One region of the Acidovorax sp. 1608163 genome, then DNA from elsewhere that is predicted to be linked to it. Evidence: predicted binding sites of a transcription regulator. Region 1 holds the regulator's gene; each other region holds the start of a gene.

Region 1 (4,698 bases):
TCATCTTTGGCTTGGGCTACCTGGCGGCTTACCCAGGCCTGGGCACCTCGGCTGGCAAGCTGGGCTGGACCCAGAAGGGCGAGTACGAGGCTGAAGTGGCAAAGGCCAACAAGGAGCTGGAGCCTCTGTATGCACGCTTTGCCGCCATGACACCTGAAAGCATTGCGGTTGACCCGCAAGCCAAGGCAATTGGTGAGCGCTTGTTCATGAACAACTGCGCGCAATGCCACGGCTCGGATGCCCGCGGCAGCAAGGGTTTCCCGAATCTGGCGGATGGCGACTGGCTGCACGGCGGCACCCCAGACAAGATTCTGGAAACCTTGCAAAAGGGCCGTATTGGCAACATGCCTCCCATGGCTGCAGCAGTGGGCACGCCTGAAGATGTGCGCAACCTGTCGCACTACGTGTTGAGCCTGTCGGGCAGCCCCCATGATTCCTTGCGCGCCTCTTTGGGTAAGTCCAAGTTCACGGCATGTGCCGCCTGCCACGGCATGGACGGCAAAGGCAACCAGGCCCTGGGTGCCCCCAACCTGACCGATGACATCTGGCTGCATGGCTGGGGTGAGGCGGCCATCACTGCCATGATCAACAACGGCAAGGTCAACCAAATGCCTGCACAGGCAGAAAAGTTGACGGAAGCCCAGATCAAGGTGCTGGCCTCGTATGTTTGGGGTTTGTCAAACAACAAGGCTCAGTAAGCTGGGTAGGGGCGGTATCGGGTGATGCCGCCCTTTGTTGTTTGGGTTGAGAAGTTTTGAAGAATTAAAGAGCGCCACCATGAAGCAACCCAGCGAGTCTCCTCGCAAGGTCATTCCCATCGCTCCCGTTGCGGCTGATGCTTCCGATGCCTCCAGCAGCCAGGTTGAGATCGTCTCCCTGTATGAGGCGCAGAAGAAGATTTACCCGCGATCGATCAGCGGCTTGTTTGCCCGGTGGCGCTGGGCCATGGTGTTCCTGACCCAGTTGGTGTTCTATGGCCTGCCCTGGCTGGAGTGGGGGCAGCGCCAAATGGTGCTGTTCGATCTGGGCGCGCGCCGCTTTTACATTTTTGGTCTGGTCCTGTATCCGCAGGATTTCATCTACCTCACGGGGCTGCTGATCATTTCGGCACTGTCTCTGTTCTTGTTCACTGCCGTGGCAGGGCGCTTGTGGTGTGGGTTTGCGTGTCCGCAAACGGTGTACACCGAAATCTTTATGTGGATTGAGCACAAGATCGAAGGTGATCGCAGTGCCCGCTTGCGCCTGGATGGCGGTCCATGGACCTTTGAGAAGGTTCGCAAAAAGTTTTTGAAGCAAGCCATTTGGATTGCAGTAGCCCTGTGGACAGGGTTCACTTTCGTTGGCTACTTTGTGCCGATCCGCGAGCTGGGTGCTGAGCTGATCGCGTTGCAGGGCGGCTGGCAGATTTTCTGGGTGCTGTTTTACGGTTTTGCCACCTATGGCAATGCGGGCTTCATGCGTGAACAAGTGTGCAAGTACATGTGTCCTTATGCACGCTTTCAGAGCGCCATGTTTGACAAGGACACGCTCATCGTCAGCTACGACGTGGCGCGTGGTGAGCCGCGTGGGCCCCGCAGCAAGACCGTGGATCACAAGGCCAAGGGCCTTGGGGATTGCATCGACTGCACGCTGTGTGTACAGGTGTGCCCTGTGGGTATTGATATTCGCAAAGGGCTGCAGTACGAGTGCATTGGGTGCGGGTTGTGCGTGGATGCGTGCAACACCGTCATGGACAAGGTGAAGTACCCCCGTGGCTTGATTCGGTTCACTACCCAGAACGGCGTCGTGAAGCGCTGGTCGCAGTCTCAGATCCTGCGGCGCGTGCTGCGGCCCCGTGTGTTGATTTACAGCGCCGTGCTGGTGGCCTTGTGTGTGGCCATGCTTGCCAGCCTGATGACCAGAACGCCTTTGAAGGTCGACGTTGTGCGGGATCGCGCCGCCTTGTCTCGCATCGTTGCGGGCGGTAAGCTGGAGAACATCTACCGTATCCAGATCATGAATGCGACGGAGTCGCCTCAGCGCTACCACGTAGCAGCCAAGGGGCTGGAAGGCTTGGAGGTTGTATCGGAGTCTGCTGTGGACATTGAGCCTGCGCAGTCACGTTGGGTGGCGGTGCGCTTGCAGGTGCCCTATGGGTCCGCAACGCCGGGTTCGCACCCTGTGACGTTTGAGATTGGGGCGGAAGGTGGTGGCGCCCATGTATCGGAAAAAACGGTCTTTTTGGTTCCTCGGTAAGCAGCCTGTGGTCTCGCTGTCTTACCCGTTTTGATGGAGTTTGCTATGTCTTCGATTTCCTCTTCAGCTCCCGCTCCCGTTCAGGCGGCTCCTTGGTGGAAGTTTGGCCATGTTTGGCTGGTGCTCTCTGGCCCCGCTATCGTCGTGGTAGCGGGCTTCGTTACCTTGTGGATTGCCGTCTCCAGCCCTGACCCCGTTGTGGCTGAAGACTACTACCAGCAAGGCATTGATATCAACAAGAGGCTGGAGAACCCGCAGCCTGGCATGGCGCCTGCGCTCAAGGGCCGCAACCATGCCGTGACACCGCTCAAAGACCAGCCCCGCTAGTTGCGGAGCCTGGGCCTTCATGGCGGTGCGGTAGGCCCAGGCATCGATGCCTTCTCAAAACCATACGGAGACACCACGATGTGGACACAGCGTTTGATGTGGATTGCTTGGCCGGCCTTTTTGGTCGCCGGGGCTTTGGAGGTGTTGGTGTTTGCAATGGTTGACCCCCAAGACCTGCACTGGTTTGGGCAGCCGCTGGCATTGTCTCGGCTGGGGGTGTACACGCTGGCCTTCTTTGCCTTCTGGGTGCTGACCATGGCGTCCGGCGCTTTGACCACGCTGCTGGCCATGTCACCGTTTGAACTCAACCGCTGTCCTGTGCCTGACCAAGATCGACCTGACGATTGCCGCAAGACACCGTCTTGCCCATGAGGCCGGATGGCATGCCTCCGTTAGTCGGCATGCCTCAAGACCCAACCGATCAGTGGCAGGCTTGTTGGTTGTTCACGATGCGGCGTAGCGCGTCGGTGTCCAAAATTCGCACGTGGCGTTGGCGAACTTCGACAGTTCCATCCTCTACGAATTTGGAGAAGGTGCGGCTCACGGTTTCCAATTTGAGGCCCAGGTAGCTGCCAATTTCTTCCCGGGTCATGCGCAGCACCAACTCTGATTGAGAGAAGCCGCGGGCATGCAGGCGCTGTACCAGGTTGAGAAGGAAGGCTGCCAAACGCTCTTCAGCCCGCATGCTGCCCAAAAGGAGCATCACGCCGTGTTCGCGCACGATTTCGCGGCTCATGATTTTGTGCACATGGTGCTGTAGTGCAGTCACTTCGCGTGATAGTTCTTCAATGCGATCAAACGGCATCACACAGACTTCGGCATCTTCCAATGCCACGGCGTCGCAGGTATGGTGATCATTCACAATGCCATCCAGGCCGATGATCTCCCCGGCCATTTGAAAGCCCGTGACTTGATCGCGACCATCTTCAGTGGCTACGCAGGTCTTGAAGAAACCCGTGCGAATGGCGTACAGCGAGGTGAAGGCTTCGCCATTGCGAAAGAGTGTGCCACCGCGCTTGACTTTGCGGCGCACGGCCACCACCTCGTCGATGCGCTGCAGCTGTTCGTCATTGAGGCCAACGGGCATGCAAAGCTCGCGGAGGTTGCAGTTGGAGCAAGCGACTTTGATGGTGAGCGGATTCATGGCACAGAAACCTGGTTGATGTTCGGGCATATCGTGCACGACGAGGGAGGCCGGTATGCCTCGGTCTGCGAGTAGTGGCAGATGATATGCATCAAATTGTCGCTCTTGTGGAGATGACTTCACTTGATGCAGGTCAAGGACGCAAGAGGAGGGGTGCGGCACAGTAAGCTAGTACGCAAGGATATCCCCATGACCGCAGTTACCCCAGAACTCCTGACCCGCTTTGACGTGCCAGGTCCTCGATACACCTCCTACCCCACGGCAGACCGTTTCGTGGAGGCATTTGGCCAAGAGGAATATTCCTTGGCATTGGCGCAGAGGCATCTGGGGACAGGTGCCAAGGCAATGCCATTGTCACTGTACGTGCACATTCCATTTTGCGAGTCGCTATGCTACTACTGCGCTTGCAACAAGATCATCACCAAACACCATGACCGCGCCGATGTCTATTTGCGCTATCTGAGCCGTGAGATTGATCTGCACACGGCCCAGTGTGGTGCAGGGCAGGTGGTCAGTCAGCTGCATTTGGGGGGGGCACGCCGACGTTTCTCTCGGATGAGGGCTTGCGCGAACTCATGTCTATGCTCAAGCGCAGTTTCACGCTGGCGCCTGGAGGGGAGTATTCGATCGAGGTGGACCCGCGGACCGTGGATGCCGAGCGCTTGGCCTTGCTGGCCGAGTTGGGCTTTAACCGGCTGAGCTTTGGTGTGCAAGACTTTGACACTGAGGTACAAAAAGCCGTGCACCGGGTCCAGCCCGCCGAGCAGGTCTTTGCTTTGGTGGAGTCCGCCCGGTCCATTGGGTTTGATTCCATCAATGTGGATTTGATTTACGGCTTGCCACGCCAGACCCCTGAGTCATTTGACCGTACGCTCTCCCAGATCGCTCAACTCCGCCCGGATCGGATTGCTCTGTACGCTTATGCCCATTTGCCAGACCGCTTCAAGCCCCAGCGCCGCATCATCTCCGCTGAACTGCCCACAGGGGGCGCG
Region 2 (4,698 bases), 2.5 Mb from region 1:
GCGATCAGGAACAGGCTGTTGTGCAGCACGAAGTCGGCCGGGGGCACGGCCAGCAGCACGCCGGTCATACCACCGATGGCGAACGTCACCATGAAGGCCACGGTCCACATCATGGGTAGCTCAAAGCGGATGCGGCCCTTGTACATGGTGAACAGCCAGTTGAAGATCTTCGCGCCCGTGGGGATCGAGATGATCATCGTGGTGATGCCGAAGAAGGTGTTCACACTCGCGCCCGAGCCCATGGTGAAGAAGTGGTGCAGCCACACCAGGTACGACAAGATGGTGATACACACCGTGGCGTACACCATGGAGGTGTAGCCAAACAGGCGCTTCTTGCTGAAGGTGGCGACCACTTCGGAGAACACACCGAAGGCGGGCAGCACCAGGATGTACACCTCAGGGTGGCCCCAGATCCAGATCAGGTTCACGTAGAGCATGGGGTTGCCACCCAGCTCGTTGGTGAAGAAGTTGGTGCCGACATAGCGGTCCAGCGACATGAGGACCAGTGCGGCCGTCAGCACCGGGAAGGAGGCCACGATCAGCGCGTTGGTGCACAGGGCGGTCCAGGTGAAGACGGGCATCTTCATCAGGCTCATGCCGGGGGCGCGCATCTTGACGATGGTGACGATCAGGTTGATACCCGAGAGCGTGGTACCCACCCCGGCAATCTGCAGTGCCCAGATGTAGTAGTCCAGCCCCGTGCTGGCGCTTTGCGAGCCCAGGTTGGACAGTGCCAGCCAGCCGGAGGTGGAGAACTCACCCAGGAACAGCGACACCATCACCAGCACGGCGCCAGCGGTGGTCATCCAGAAGCTGAAGTTGTTGAGGAACGGGAAGGACACGTCGCGCGCACCAATCTGCAGCGGCACGAGGTAGTTCATCAGGCCCGTGACCAGCGGCATCGCCACGAAGAAGATCATGATCACGCCGTGGGCGGTGAAGATCTGGTCGTAGTGGTGTGGCGGCAGGTAGCCCATGTTGTCGCCAAAGGCCATGGCCTGTTGCAGGCGCATCATCACGGCGTCGGCAAAGCCGCGCAGCAGCATCACCAGGCCCAGGATCATGTACATGATCCCGATCTTTTTGTGGTCAATGCTGCAGATCCAGTCGCGCCACAGCGGGCCCCACAGGCGGAACTTGGTGATGCCTGCCAGGACGACCAGGCCGCCCAGCACAACGGCAATGAAGGTGGCCAGCACGATAGGCTCGTGCGCCATGGGCACAACGTCCCAGCTCAGGCGGCCCAGCGCCCAGTGGGCGGGAGTTACGGTTTCGGAGGTCATAGCGAGGCTCATTGGCGGATGCTGGCGCCGGAGGTTTGTGCCGGTGCGTTGCGGGTTTCAAGCGCTGCCACCACTTGGGCTGCGTTTTGTGCGTTGCACACGTCCTGGGGCAGGTTCAGGCCTGCTGCGCGCACATAGGCGTCGCCGCCCTGGGCGTCGATGGCCATCATGTGGTGCATGCACATCTTTCCGTCTTCCACGCAGCGGTTGAGCACCTTGTCGTACAGGCCGTCTTCCACCGACGCAAAGCGCTGCACGGGGTCGCGTTCGCTGGGCTTGACGAGGTTCAGGTAGGAGCCCTTGTCCAGGGGCTTGCCCTCGGTCTTGGCTTTTTGCACCCACTGGGCAAAGTCATCGTTGCTCAGGCCGTGGAACTTGAAGGTCATGCCCGAGAAGCCTGCGCCGCTGTAGTGCGACGACATGCCGTTGAACACGCCAGGCTTGTTGATGACGGCGTTCAGCTCGGTCTGCATGCCGGGCATGGCGTAGATCATGCCGGCCAGGTCAGGCACGTAGAACGCGTTCATGGTCGATGTCGCGGTCAGCTTGAACAGGATGGGGCGGTCCACCGGGGCGGCCAGCTCGTTCACGGTGGCAATGCCTTGCTCGGGGTAGAAAAACAGCCATTTCCAGTCCATTGCCACCACTTGCACTTCCAGGGGCTTGACGTTGGCGTCCAGGGGGCGCTGGGCGTCGATGCGGTCCAGGGGACGGTACGGATCAAGCTTGTGGGTGCCGATCCAGGTCAGGGCGCCCAGGGCAATGATGATGAGCAGCGGCACCGTCCAGATCACCAGCTCCAGCGTGGTGGAGTGGTGCCATTCGGGGTCGTAGTCGGCCTCGGTGTTGGCGGTGTTCGACTGGCGGTACTTCCAGGCGAAGAACAGGGTCAGGGCGATCACCGGCACGATGATGATGAGCATCAACAACGTGGCAGTAATGACCATCTGGCCCTGTTGGGCGGCAATATCGCCGGCCGGGTTGAGTACGACGGCCTTGCTGCAACCGGCCAGGCCGGTGGTCAGGGCGATCGCGGCAAGCCAGGCGGGCCTGCGAGATTCTTTGTTTTTGAGCATGCTAGGGGCGCGACAAAGGGGCGCTTAGGTGTAAACACGAATGGCTGAGGTGTCGAAATGTAGTCTCGCTACCGATTTTGTCGATTGGACATTTTGTCCAACATCAAATGCCAGCCAGTGTTTTTTGGCTCTTTGGTCTGGGTTTGATCTGTCGCAGGCGGGTTTGGCGGGCTGGCAATCAGGGTTTTCCTACGCGCTGGGCTAGCGAAAGCTCACTTGTGAGGGCCCTCCTAGGGGTGTAGAACGGAGTTGTGTCAGTTTCTTGAGGAGCGTCAATATGTACAGCCCAGGTTCTGCAGCCCTGCCCGTCCCAGGCTTTGATAGTTCGGTGTCTTTGGCCAACGCCCACACCGATGAGGATGTGACCCCCGGTGAGATCGCTGTGGGGGTGATCATTGGGCGGTCTTCCGAATACTTTGACTTCTTTGTGTTCGGCATTGCCAGCGTGCTGGTCTTCCCGTCGTTGCTGTTTCCGTTCTTGTCACGGCTGGATGGGACTTTGATGGCGTTTGCCATATTTGCCCTGGCTTTTGTGGCCCGCCCGGTGGGTACCGCCCTCTCCATGGCGGTGCAGCGGCGCTGGGGGCGGGGCACCAAGCTGACGCTGTCGCTGTTTTTGCTGGGGGCCTGCACGGCGGGCATGGCGTTTTTGCCCAGCTACGCGTCGGTGGGCTCCAAGGCGATTGCGGCCCTGATCATTTTGCGCATTGGCCAGGGGCTGGCGCTGGGGGGCACCTGGGACGGTTTGCCCTCCCTGTTGGCGATGAGCGCCCCCAAGGAGCGGCGCGGCTGGTTTGCCATGATCGGGCAACTGGGTGCGCCTGTGGGTTTTGTGCTGGCGGCCAGCCTGTTTGCCTATTTGTATAGCAGCCTGAGCGTGGCTGAGTTCCTGGACTGGGGCTGGCGCTATCCCTTCTTCGTGGCCTTTGCCATCAACGTGGTGGCCTTGTTTGCCCGTTTGCGCCTGGTGGTGGGGCAGTCGTATGCCGAATTGCTGCAGCAGCGCGAGTTGCAGCCGGTGAGCGTGGCCCAGGTCATGCGCGATGAGGGGGGCAATGTGCTGCTGGGGGCCTTTGCCGCCTTGGCCAGCTTTGCGCTGTTCCATATCGCCACCGTGTTCCCGCTGTCGTGGATTGCGATGTATTCAGAGCAGTCCATCACCGAGGTGCTTTCGGTGCAGATCGTGGGTGCCTTCCTGGCGGCGGCGGCCATCATGCTGTCGGGCTGGCTGGCCGACCGGGTGGGGCGGCGCAATCTGCTGGGCTCCATGGCGGTGTTGATTGGGCTGTTCAGCTTCACGGCGCCGTGGTTGCTGGGGGCCGGGTCGACGGGCAACAACGTGTTCTTGCTGGTGGGCTTTGTGCTGCTGGGCTTGTCGTACGGGCAGGCGTCGGGCACCGTCACGGCCAATTTCTCGGCCCAGTACCGCTACACCGGCGCAGCGCTGTCGGCCGACTTGGCATGGCTGCTGGGGGCGGGGTTTGCCCCGCTGGTGGCCTTGGGGCTGTCGGCCAAGTTTGGGCTGGGGGCCGTGTCGCTGTACCTGCTGTCGGGCGTGGTGTGCACCCTGGTGGCTTTGCGTATCAACCGGCTGATTGAGCGCAAAGAGGCTTGAAGGTGGGGGCTGGGCGGGGGCTGCCGCACTTATGCGGAGCCCCTGAACTCTGAACCCCTTGGCCCCACGAGGGGCTCTGCGCCGGGGTTGGGTGTTGGTCTTTATTTAGCGTAAGGGTCGGCAAACCCCAGCTCTTGCAGGATGGCCGTTTCATAGGCCTCCATTTCATCGGCGTCCTCGGCGCTGGTCTCGTGGTCCCAGCCCTGGGCGTGCAGGGCGCCGTGCACCAGCAGGTGCGCGTAATGCTCTTCCAGGCTTTTGTTTTGCTCTTGGGCCTCGCGCTCCACCACGGGTGCGCACAGCACCAGGTCGGCGGTGACGATGGGCTCCATCGTGTAGTCAAACGTGAGCACGTTGGTGGCGTAGTCTTTTTTGCGGTACTCGCGGTTGAGCTGTTGGCCTTCTTCCGCGCCCACGATGCGCACCGTGATTTCCGCATCGGTAGACAAGGCGTGCCGAATCCAGCGTGTGACCTTGTGGCGGGGCAGGGTGGCGCGGTGTTCTGCCAGGTTGTCAAACTTGCCAAACTGCAAGGACAGGGAGAGTTGGTTGAGTGTCATTTTGGCCTCTAGCGCTTAATATATAAGCGCAAGCAGCTATAAAAATAATAGTAATTCGGTTCAACCACGTGCCGCTTGGGCACGGCGTGGCGCGTCGTAGGCATCCACAATGCGCGCCACCAGGGGGTGGCGCACCACGTCGGCACTGGTAAAGCGTGTGATGG
Region 3 (4,698 bases), 2.1 Mb from region 1:
TGCTCAGTAGTAGCGACGGATATCGCTCACGGTGGGCACGCCCATGGCATGGTTCAATTCGGCCATGATGCGGGGGTCCTTCAGGGCAACTTGCCAGGTGCGCTCGTCTTCAGCGGCGCGGGCGCGGTTTTCAGCCCAGGCCTTGGCCGAGGCGCGCAGGGCCACAGCCATGCGGCGGGCAGGCATGGTCAAGAGGGCCAGGGCGGCAAAGGCCACGAGCCACAGCACCATCCAGGCGGCCAGCAGGTGGCCTTCGCTCCAAGTGTCGATCACTTGGTTGGCCACGACCAGCAGGGCGGAAACCACTGCGGCCAGCAGCAAAGAGGCAGCACCGCGGGTGCCGTCAAAGCGCGACGCCATGTCCTTGATGGAGGCGGCTGCGTTTTCGGCGCGGGTCACGCCAAGGTGTTCGGTGGGGTAGTCGACGTGTGCGAAATTGGTCATTTTGGAAGTCCCTTTTCAAACGCTTTTGGCGAGATTGCCGGGCGAATGCATGAATCTTAGGGTTTACCCTTTATCTATTCAAATTTATATTTTGAATTCTTTACATTCACATTGATGATGATCGAGCCATGACCTCACCCAAGACATCGCCCAAAGCATCGCTGGTGAACTTCCGATCACTGGATTTGAATCTGCTGCGTGTCTTCGATGAGGTGATGGCCGAGCGCAGTCTGACCAAGGCTGCGCACAAGCTTTCCATCACCCAACCGGCCGTCAGCAACGCCATGCGGCGCTTGCGTGAAGTGGTGGGTGACGAGCTGATGGTGCGCAGCGGCCAGGGCGTGGAGCCCACGCCCCGCGCACTGGCGCTGTGGCCCAGCGTGCGCGATGCACTGGCCCTGCTGCAGGAGTCCCTGGCCCCGGGCGCCTTCGAGCCGTCCACCGCCACGTCCACCTTTGTGCTGGCCATGGCCGATGCCACCGCCGCCACGCTGATCCCCGCGCTGGTCCAAATCATCGAGCGCGAGGCCCCGGACATCTCGGTGCGCGTGCTGCCCCTCACCACCCGCGACCCACGCCGCCTGCTGGACGAAGAATCTGCCGACATGGCCGTGGGCTACTTCCCCGCCGCCCTGGCGGATCTGACGGCCCGCGCCCAATCGGGCGGCGCCGTGGCCTACGACAGCCGGCGCCTGTACGACGGTGAATACATGTGCGTGATGCGCCAAGGGCACCCACTGGCCAGCGGGGAGTTGACGCTCGATGCGTATTGCGCAGCGCGACACATGCTGGTGAGCTTTTCCGGGCGCCCCTACGGGTTCATCGACGAAGCCCTGGCCTCGTTGGGGCGCAAGCGGCATGTGCTCATCACGGTCAACCAGTTCTTCACAGCGGGCCGGGTGGTGGTGGGCTCGGACTTGCTCACCGTGCTGCCCCGGCACTTTGTGCCGGTGACCGGCATTGCCGACCGGCTGGTGCAACGCCCCCTGCCCCTGAACGTGCCCGCTGTGCACGTTGATGCACTGTGGCGGCGGCGCGGCCCGCAAGAGAAGGCCATGGAATGGCTGCTCAACGCCCTGGCGCGCTCGGCCCGCAGCATGTTCCCGGACTAGGCGCACCCAGCCCGGGCGCCCCTTGGGCATCTACACTGCCCGCATGAAGATTCAGCTCCTGTCCGATCTGCACCTGGAGGCGCACCCCCACTTTGTTCCCGAGCCCGCACCCGGCGCCGACCTGCTGGTGCTCGCTGGCGACATCGGCTCGTACCAGCAAGGGGGACAGCTCAGCGACGAAGACTTCGGCCTGGCCCGGTTTGCCCCCCAGGCGGCAGGCGGCACCTGGCCCACCCCCGTGCTGTTTGTGCCGGGCAACCACGAATACGACGCCCAAGACTTTGACGAAGCCCACCAACGCCTGCGCAGCACTTGCGAGCGGCTGGGCATTGCCTGGCTGGAGCGCGAAACCCTGGTGCTCGGCGGCGTGCGCTTTGTGGGCACCACCCTGTGGAGCGACTTTGACGCACTGGCTGAGGACGAAGGCACCGAAGACCTTGCCCGCCAACTGCGCCTGCGCGACAAGGCCTACCGCGCCGCCAATTTCTACCTGCGCAAGACCGGTGGCACCCGGCATGGCGAGCCCTTTTTGGCCGAGCCCATGCGCGAGCAGGCCCTGGTGTGCCAGCAATGGCTGCGCTCTGCACTGTCCACGCCATTTGACGGCCCCACCGTGGCCGTTACCCACTTTGCCCCCAGCCTGCGCAGTGCGGACCCGCGCTATGGGCTGGTGCCCGGGACTGCAGGTTTTTGCAACGCCCTGGACGGGCTGCTGCCCCACGCCCAGCTGTGGCTGCACGGCCACCTGCACGCGCCCAGCGACTACACCGTGCGCGGCACGCACGACGCCACCGGGCAGCCCTGGCAATGCCGCGTGGTGGCCAACCCGCTGGGCTATGCCCGCAAGGGGGAACAGGCCACCTTCCAGCCCCAGATGTGCGTCACCGTATGATCGACGCAGGCCCCTGAACACCCCTGTTCAACCGCCTTTCACAGCGCACGACGAAAAACATGACCCAGGTCAAGACAACAACCGCTCGCGCGCATTAGTCTGAGCACACCAACCTGGAGCACACCATGAACATTTTGCTGGCTGTCGACGGCAGCGCCTACACCAAGAAGATGCTGGCCTACCTGGCCACCCACGAAGACCTGCTGGGCGCAAGCCACAGCTACACCGTGCTGACGGTGCAGGCCCCGCTGCCCACCCGCGCACGCGCGGCGTTGGGTAAAGAAGTGGTGGACAACTACCACACGGAAGAAGCCGAGAAAGTCACCGCCCCCGTGGCCAAGTTCCTCGCTCGCCATGGCGTGCAAGCCAAGTGCATGTTCAAAGTGGGTGCGGTGGGCGAGACCATTGCCAAAGTGGCAGAGAGCGGCAAATTCGACTTGCTGGTGATGGGCTCGCACGGTCACGGCGCCCTGGCCACGCTGGTCGTGGGCTCGGTCACCACGCAGGTGCTGGCCCACTGCAAGGTGCCGCTGTTGATCGTGCGCTGATTCCACTCAGCCCCTCAACGGTACTGCACGAGCCCCGCCCCAAGCGGGGCTTTTTCATGGGCGGCTCAACGCGCGGCCAGCCCATCGAAGCAGGTGCGCACCACCAGTTCGACGATTTCGGCGTCGGAATACTGCCCGCCGTCCTTCAAGAAGGTCACTACCGGATCACACGCCCGCGCGTACAGGGTGTACAGCACCACCAGGGGCGGCAGCTTGGGGTCGATCACGCCCTGCGCCTGGGCCTCGGTGATCCATTCGCCAATCTGATCGCTCACGTTCACCAGGCCATTGAGGTACTGCTTGTTGGCCATGAGCACCGCACGCAGGCTGGAATTGCGGCTGGGCAGCAGCGGCATTTCGTTGGTGATGAGCCGCTCCAGCGACCAGCGCACCAGCGCCCGCAGCTTTTCAATGGGTGCAAGCTCGCTTGGCAAGCCAGAAAGGTAAGCGCGCACTCTCTCCAGAATCTGCACCATGGCGGCACAGCACAGCTCTTCTTTGCTGCTGAAGTGCTTGTAAAGGCTGGCCTTGGCGATGCCGACGGCGTTGGCCACATCGTCCATGGTCATGGCGTCGTAGGCCTTCTCGCCCAGCAGGCGGCAAGTCGATTGCAGGATGGCCTCCTCGCGGGCGAGGTGCATCTGCTCTTTGAACGAAACTTTGGTGGGCAGCGAAGACATGGTTCGCATCTTATCCACTACGGTAAAAAAACTACTGTAGAAGTTGCTTTGCAACTACGGCGTTCACGCCGTGTGGCCGCCCGAATGCCCCAAACGTACTCCGGTCAGGCCACCAAGGTGCGTGCGGCCGTGGCCTTGAGGGCATCGGTCAGCGCATCCAGCAGCTCAGACTCCAGGTTCCAGCAGTGCCAATACAGCTGAATCGGCAGCGAGCGCCCGGGCACCAGGTCGATCAGGCTGCCATCGGCAATGGGGCCACGCGCCAACAGCTCGGGCATCACGCCCACGCCCCAGCCTGCGGCCACGGCGCGCATCTGGCCTTCGGTGCTGGGCACAAACAGGTGGTTCAGTGCCACGCGCTTGAGGCCGAACGCACGGGCCACAAACTCGGCCGCCATGTCGTCCTTGCGGTTGAAGGACAAAAAGGACACCTCGCGGAAGTTGTGCGGCGTGAGCCCCTGCGGCAGGTGCTTGTTGGCGAATTCGGCCGATGCCACCGCCACATAGTGCATGGCGCCCAGCGGCACCATCTTGCAGCCGCGCAGCGCCTGCTTGAGCGTGGTGACGCAGCCCAGCACCTGGCCCGAGCGCAGCCATTCCTGCGTGAAGTCCTGGTCATCGGCAATGATTTCGAGCGGCAGGCGCTGGCGCACCAGGTCGTGCAGCGCGCCCATGGCCCAGGTGGCAATGCTGTCGGCATTGATGGCGATGGAGATGCGCTCGTCTTCGCGGGTGCTGCCGGGGGCGCTGGGGGCCAGCTCCTGCAGGTCGCGCTCCAGGTCAGCGCGCAGCAGGCGCAGCTGCTTGGTGTGCTTGAGCAGCAACTGCCCGGCAGACGTCGGCTTGAGCGGGCGGCTGCGCACGATGAGCACCGAGCCCACCTGCGCCTCCAGCGCCCGCAGGCGCTGCGAGACGGCCGATTGCGTCACATTCAGCCGCTGTGCGGCGCGTTCAAAACCGCCCTCTTCCACGATGGCGGCAAGGCATTCCAGGGCGGCGGGATCGTAAGTGCTCATGGTCTC
Region 4 (4,698 bases), 280 kb from region 1:
AGACCTGGCCCTGTCCCATAAAAAAACACCGCAGGGCTTGATACCCTGCGGTGTTTTTTTGTGCCCTGGCTTTCACGCCAGGGCCCTGATACTTCTGCACACCGTGCGGGCAAGCCGCACAGTGGCTTGGGCCATCAATACACGTCGTGCTGCGTGTTGTTGATGTTGAAGTGACCCGTAGGGGTGATCAGGCGTGGGTCCTTGATCACAGCCTTGAGCTTGAGGGTCTTGTCGTCCACCACCACCAGGGCCGATTGCTTGTCCTTGGCAGACCAGACAGCAAACCACACCTCGTCGCCCGCCTTGTTGAACTCCGGCTGCACCACGCGCTTGGCGCCGCCATCGTCTGGCAGACCCGCCCACTCGGCGATCGGCAGCACGGTGTAGCCCTTGTCCAGGTTCTTGATGTCGTACACCACCACCGACTGCGAGATCTTTGGATCAGGATTGAGTGGAGCGTCCGAGTACAAGTGCTGCGACTTGGGGTGGCTCTTGATGAACAGCGCACCGCCGCCTGGGCCCTTGATCTTGGCCACTTCCTTGAACGCATACTGGGCATGCTTCTTGGGGTCGGTGCCGATCAGCGAGATGGTCTCGTCACCCAAGTGACCTGTGGACCACACAGGACCGAACTTGGGGTGCACAAAGTTGGCGCCACGGCCGGGGTGCGGTGTCTTGCCCACATCCACCAGCGCCTGCAGCTTGCCTTCCTTGGCATCTACCACGCCAATCTTGTTGCTGTTGTTGGCAGCCACCATGAAGTAGCGCTTGCTCGAGTCCCAGCCACCGTCGTGCAGGTAACGGGCAGAGCCCAGTTCGGTGATCTTGAGGGCGTCCACATCCTTGTAGTCCACCATCAGGGTCTTGCCGGTTTCCTTAACGTTCACGATGAACTCAGGCTTGAAGTGCGAGGCCACGATCGAAGCCACGCGGGGCTCGGGGTGGTATTCCTGCGTGTCCACGGTCATGCCACGGGTCGAGACGATCTTCATGGGCTCCAGCGTGTCGCCATTCATGATGACGAACTGAGGGGGCCAGTAGGCGCCAGCAATGGCCAGCTTGTCGGTGAAGTCGCCCTCCTTGCCCTTGTACTTGGAGGTGTCCACCGAACGGGCTTCCAGGCCAATGCGGATTTCAGCGACGTTGTCAGGCTTGGCCATCCACAAATCGATCATGTTCACGCGGCCATCGCGGCCGATCACGAACAGGTAGCGGCCCGATGCCGAGGTGCGCGAGATGTGCACCGCGTAGCCGGTCTTGATGATGTTGATGATCTGCTTGGTGTCGCCATCGATCAGCGCCACTTCGCCCGCGTCACGCAGCGTGGTCGAGAAGATGTTGGCGATGTTGTAGTCGTTCATCTTCTTGGTTGGGCGGTCCTTCGGCGGCACCAGCACCTTCCAGGTCTTCTTCATGTCCGCCATGCTCCACTCGGGAGGCATAGGGGGGTCTTGCTGGATGTAGCGGGCCATCATGTCCACATCGGACTCGCTCATCTCACCCGAAGTCTGCCAGTTGGGCATGCCAGCGGGCGAGCCATAGGCGATGAACACCTTGAGGTAATCCGTGCCCTTGGGCAGCGTCACATCGGGCGTCAGGGGCTTGCCGGTGGCGCCCTTGCGCAGCACGCCATGGCAGCCAGCGCAACGCTCAAAGTAAGTTTGGCGAGCACGGTCAAACTCGGCCTGCGTCATTTTGGGCGCGGCAGGGTTTGTGCTTTGGTACATCGGCTGATTGGCCAAAGGGGACGAGCCTGCCTGGTAGTTCATCTCGGCGGGTGTCACGCTCTTCTTGTCATCGGCATACGCCGTAAGGGCCAGAGTGGACATTGCCAGTGCCGCAAGGCGCGCCAGCTTTCGGGTTGTCATGGGGACTCCTTGTATGTCGCGGCCCAAGATGGCTCATTCCATCCCTCCAACTGGCCTGCTGCGGGCTGCGACGACTGGGTTTCAGCAGGCTCGCAGCCATTTTTCGCCAGCCTCCCCACAGCCGCTTTGATACCTGTCAAATGATTCATTCAACATGCACCATTAAACCAACATCCAACGGCTGCCTAGAGGGAAATCCTTGATCACGTCACGACCGGCCTGGAAGGCAGCCCACCACGCACTTCTGGCAGACTGTGCAGCGCAATCCCGCCATGGAACGCCCGCCGCACAGCTGCATGTGCGGGCCATCGCTGGCGTGCAAATTGCTAGTTTCATTGTGTTCTGGAGGCCGTGCACGGCCTCTCCTTCGCCAGTCCCACCCAAGGAACCGCACCATGACCACTCGCCGCATCTTCACCGGACGCCTGCTCTGCACCTCCATGGCCCTCTCGGCCGCCATGGCGATGGCGCCCTCACTGGCTGCAGCGCAGTCCAAGCTCAAGGTCGCTGCGATCTACACCGTGCCCTTTGAGCAGCAGTGGGTCAGCCGCATCCACAAGGCGCTGAAGGCCGCCGAAGCGCGCGGCGAGATCGAATACAAGGCCAGTGAAAACGTCAGCAACGCCGACTACGAGCGCGTGATGCGCGAGTACGCCACCGGCGGCAACCAGCTCATCGTGGGCGAAGCCTTTGCGGTGGAAGCCGCCGCCCGCAAGGTGGCCAAGGACTTTCCCAAGACTTCGTTCCTGCTCGGCTCGTCGGGCAAGCCGCAGGCGCCCAACTTCAGCGTGTTCGACAACTACATCCAGGAGCCCGCCTACCTCAGCGGCATTATCGCGGGCGGCATGACCAAGACCAACAAGATCGGCATGGTGGGCGGCTTCCCCATCCCCGAAGTCAACCGCCTGATGCACGCCTTCATGGCGGGCGCCAAAGAGACCAACCCCAAGGTCGAGTTCACCATCACCTTCATCAACAGCTGGTTTGACCCCCCCAAGGCCAAGGAAGCCACCTTCGCCATGATCGACAAGGGCGCCGATGTGCTCTACGCCGAGCGCTTTGGCGTGAGCGATGCGGCCAAGGAAAAAGGCAAGCTCGCCATCGGCAACGTGATCGACACCCAGCCGCAGTACCCCGACACCGTGGTGGCGTCGGCCCTGTGGCACATGGAGCCCAGCATTGAGCGCGCGCTCAAACTGGTCAAGGACGGCAAGTTCACCGCCGAGGACTACGGCCCGTATTCGATGATGAAGAACAAAGGCTCCGAACTCGCACCCCTGGGCACGTTCGAGAAGAAAGTGCCGGCCGACATCGTCGCCAAAGTTAAGGCCAAAGAAGCCGACATTCTCGCGGGCAAGTTCACCGTGAAGGTAGACGACAGCCAGCCCAAGTCCACGGCCAAATAAGGGGAGTGGATGACAAAACTCTTCTGGCGTTGTTGCTGTGTCTTGTCGTACTTGCAGTACTGCCTGCGACACAGCGCCTAGCCAGAACCGCTGCGCTGAGCTTTGTCAGCCACTCCAAATCACCAATGCGAGACAAAGCGGGTGAACACCTGGGCCACCACTCATCAAGGTGGCCCTTTTTTGTTGTCGTTTTCCGTACGTCTCTGTCCCTGCCTGGTATGTCCATGACCACCTCTTTGTCCATCCCCTTGGGCCACTCCGTCGCCTCTCGTTTCACCCGCCTGCTGTGGTCACTGGCACTGGCTGGCGCACTTGCTGGTTGTGCATCCGGCCCGACAGGCAAGACGGCGGTCCGGCTGGACGACACACCCCGCATCGCCGTCATCTCCGCCTTTGCGCCCGAGCTGACCGTGCTGCTGCCCCAGGTGCAGCAGCCCACCCAGCACAGCATCAACGGCGTGGAGTTCACCACCGGCACGCTCGAAGGCAAGCCCGTGGTGGTGTTCCTCTCCGGCATCAGCATGACCAACGCGGCCATGAACACGCAGCTGGTGCTCGACCGCTTCAACGTGAGCCATGTGGTGTTCAGCGGTATTGCGGGCGGCGTGAACCCCGGCCTGCACATTGGCGACGTGACAGTGCCTGCGCAGTGGGGCCAGTACATGGAGTGGCTGATGGCGCGCGAAAATCGGCCTAGCCAGTACAGCGCCCCCGCCTGGATGAAAAGCGAGCTGACCCTGCCCGCCTTCGGCATGATGCACCCGCGCCCGGTGGAAGTGCGATCGGCTGCAAACCCCCAACTCAGCAAGAAATTCTGGTTTGAAGCCGACCCCAAGATGCTGGCCACGGCACGCAGCCTGCAGAACGTGGCCCTGGAGCACTGCCTAGCTGCCACCTGCCTCAAACAACGCCCGCAACTCGTAGTGGGCGGCAACGGCGTATCAGGCCAGGCGTTTGTGGACAACAAGGCCTTCCGCGAATACGCCTTCAAGACCTTCGAGGCCAACGTGCTCGACATGGAAACCGCCGCCACCGCCATGGTCGCGCACAGCAACGGCGTGCCCTACATCGCCTTCCGGTCGCTGAGCGATCTCGCCGGTGGCGGTGACGGCGAGAACGAAATGGGCACCTTCATGGGCCTGGCGGCCGCCAATTCGGCCAAGGTGTTGCGGGCGTTTCTGGCGGCGTGGAAGTAGATGGCCTCCACCAACGCCCCCGTCCTGAAACTGTCGGGCATCACCAAGCGTTTTGGCAAGCTCGTCGCCAACGACGCCATCAGCCTGACCCTGGCACGCGGCGAAGTGCTGGCCCTGCTGGGCGAAAACGGCGCAGGCAAGTCCACACTGATGTCCATCCTGTTCGGGCACTACGTGGCCGACGAAGGCAGTATCGAAGTCTTTGGCCAGCCCCTGCCGCCCGGCCAG

The links. Region 1 encodes FNR, which switches genes on or off when oxygen is low (the NO sensors DNR and NnrR bind a similar motif). Its sites were predicted from a motif close to TTGATNNNNATCAA; they were not measured.
Region 2: cyoA (ubiquinol oxidase subunit II) is a predicted target of FNR. The motif match lies at 2,453-2,466, and genes of this name have one in related genera.
Region 3: EAG14_RS21195 (universal stress protein) is a predicted target of FNR. The motif match lies at 2,508-2,521, and genes of this name have one in related genera.
Region 4: EAG14_RS09250 (nitrite reductase) is a predicted target of FNR. The motif match lies at 1,995-2,008, and genes of this name have one in related genera.

The regions. Positions count from the first base shown of each region.
Region 1 is NZ_CP033069.1:1,768,632-1,773,329, forward strand. Features, by position in the region: gene ccoP (cytochrome-c oxidase, cbb3-type subunit III) at 1-698, shown strand, start outside; gene ccoG (cytochrome c oxidase accessory protein CcoG) at 778-2,235, shown strand; gene EAG14_RS07980 (FixH family protein) at 2,281-2,562, shown strand; gene EAG14_RS07985 (hypothetical protein) at 2,641-2,934, shown strand; gene fnr (fumarate/nitrate reduction transcriptional regulator Fnr) at 2,984-3,706, opposite strand; partial or broken gene hemN (oxygen-independent coproporphyrinogen III oxidase) at 3,896-4,698, shown strand, end outside.
Region 2 is NZ_CP033069.1:4,294,807-4,299,504, reverse strand. Features, by position in the region: gene cyoB (cytochrome o ubiquinol oxidase subunit I) at 1-1,283, opposite strand, end outside; gene cyoA (ubiquinol oxidase subunit II) at 1,292-2,359, opposite strand; gene EAG14_RS19110 (MFS transporter) at 2,637-3,974, shown strand; gene ybeY (rRNA maturation RNase YbeY) at 4,076-4,534, opposite strand; gene EAG14_RS19100 (PhoH family protein) at 4,595-4,698, opposite strand, start outside.
Region 3 is NZ_CP033069.1:4,754,730-4,759,427, forward strand. Features, by position in the region: gene EAG14_RS21180 (hypothetical protein) at 4-444, opposite strand; gene EAG14_RS21185 (LysR family transcriptional regulator) at 573-1,556, shown strand; gene EAG14_RS21190 (metallophosphoesterase) at 1,600-2,448, shown strand; gene EAG14_RS21195 (universal stress protein) at 2,574-2,996, shown strand; gene EAG14_RS21200 (TetR/AcrR family transcriptional regulator) at 3,062-3,676, opposite strand; gene EAG14_RS21205 (LysR family transcriptional regulator ArgP) at 3,781-4,692, opposite strand.
Region 4 is NZ_CP033069.1:2,051,985-2,056,682, reverse strand. Features, by position in the region: gene EAG14_RS09250 (nitrite reductase) at 135-1,868, opposite strand; gene EAG14_RS09245 (BMP family protein) at 2,264-3,274, shown strand; gene EAG14_RS09240 (5'-methylthioadenosine/S-adenosylhomocysteine nucleosidase) at 3,499-4,470, shown strand; gene EAG14_RS09235 (ABC transporter ATP-binding protein) at 4,471-4,698, shown strand, end outside.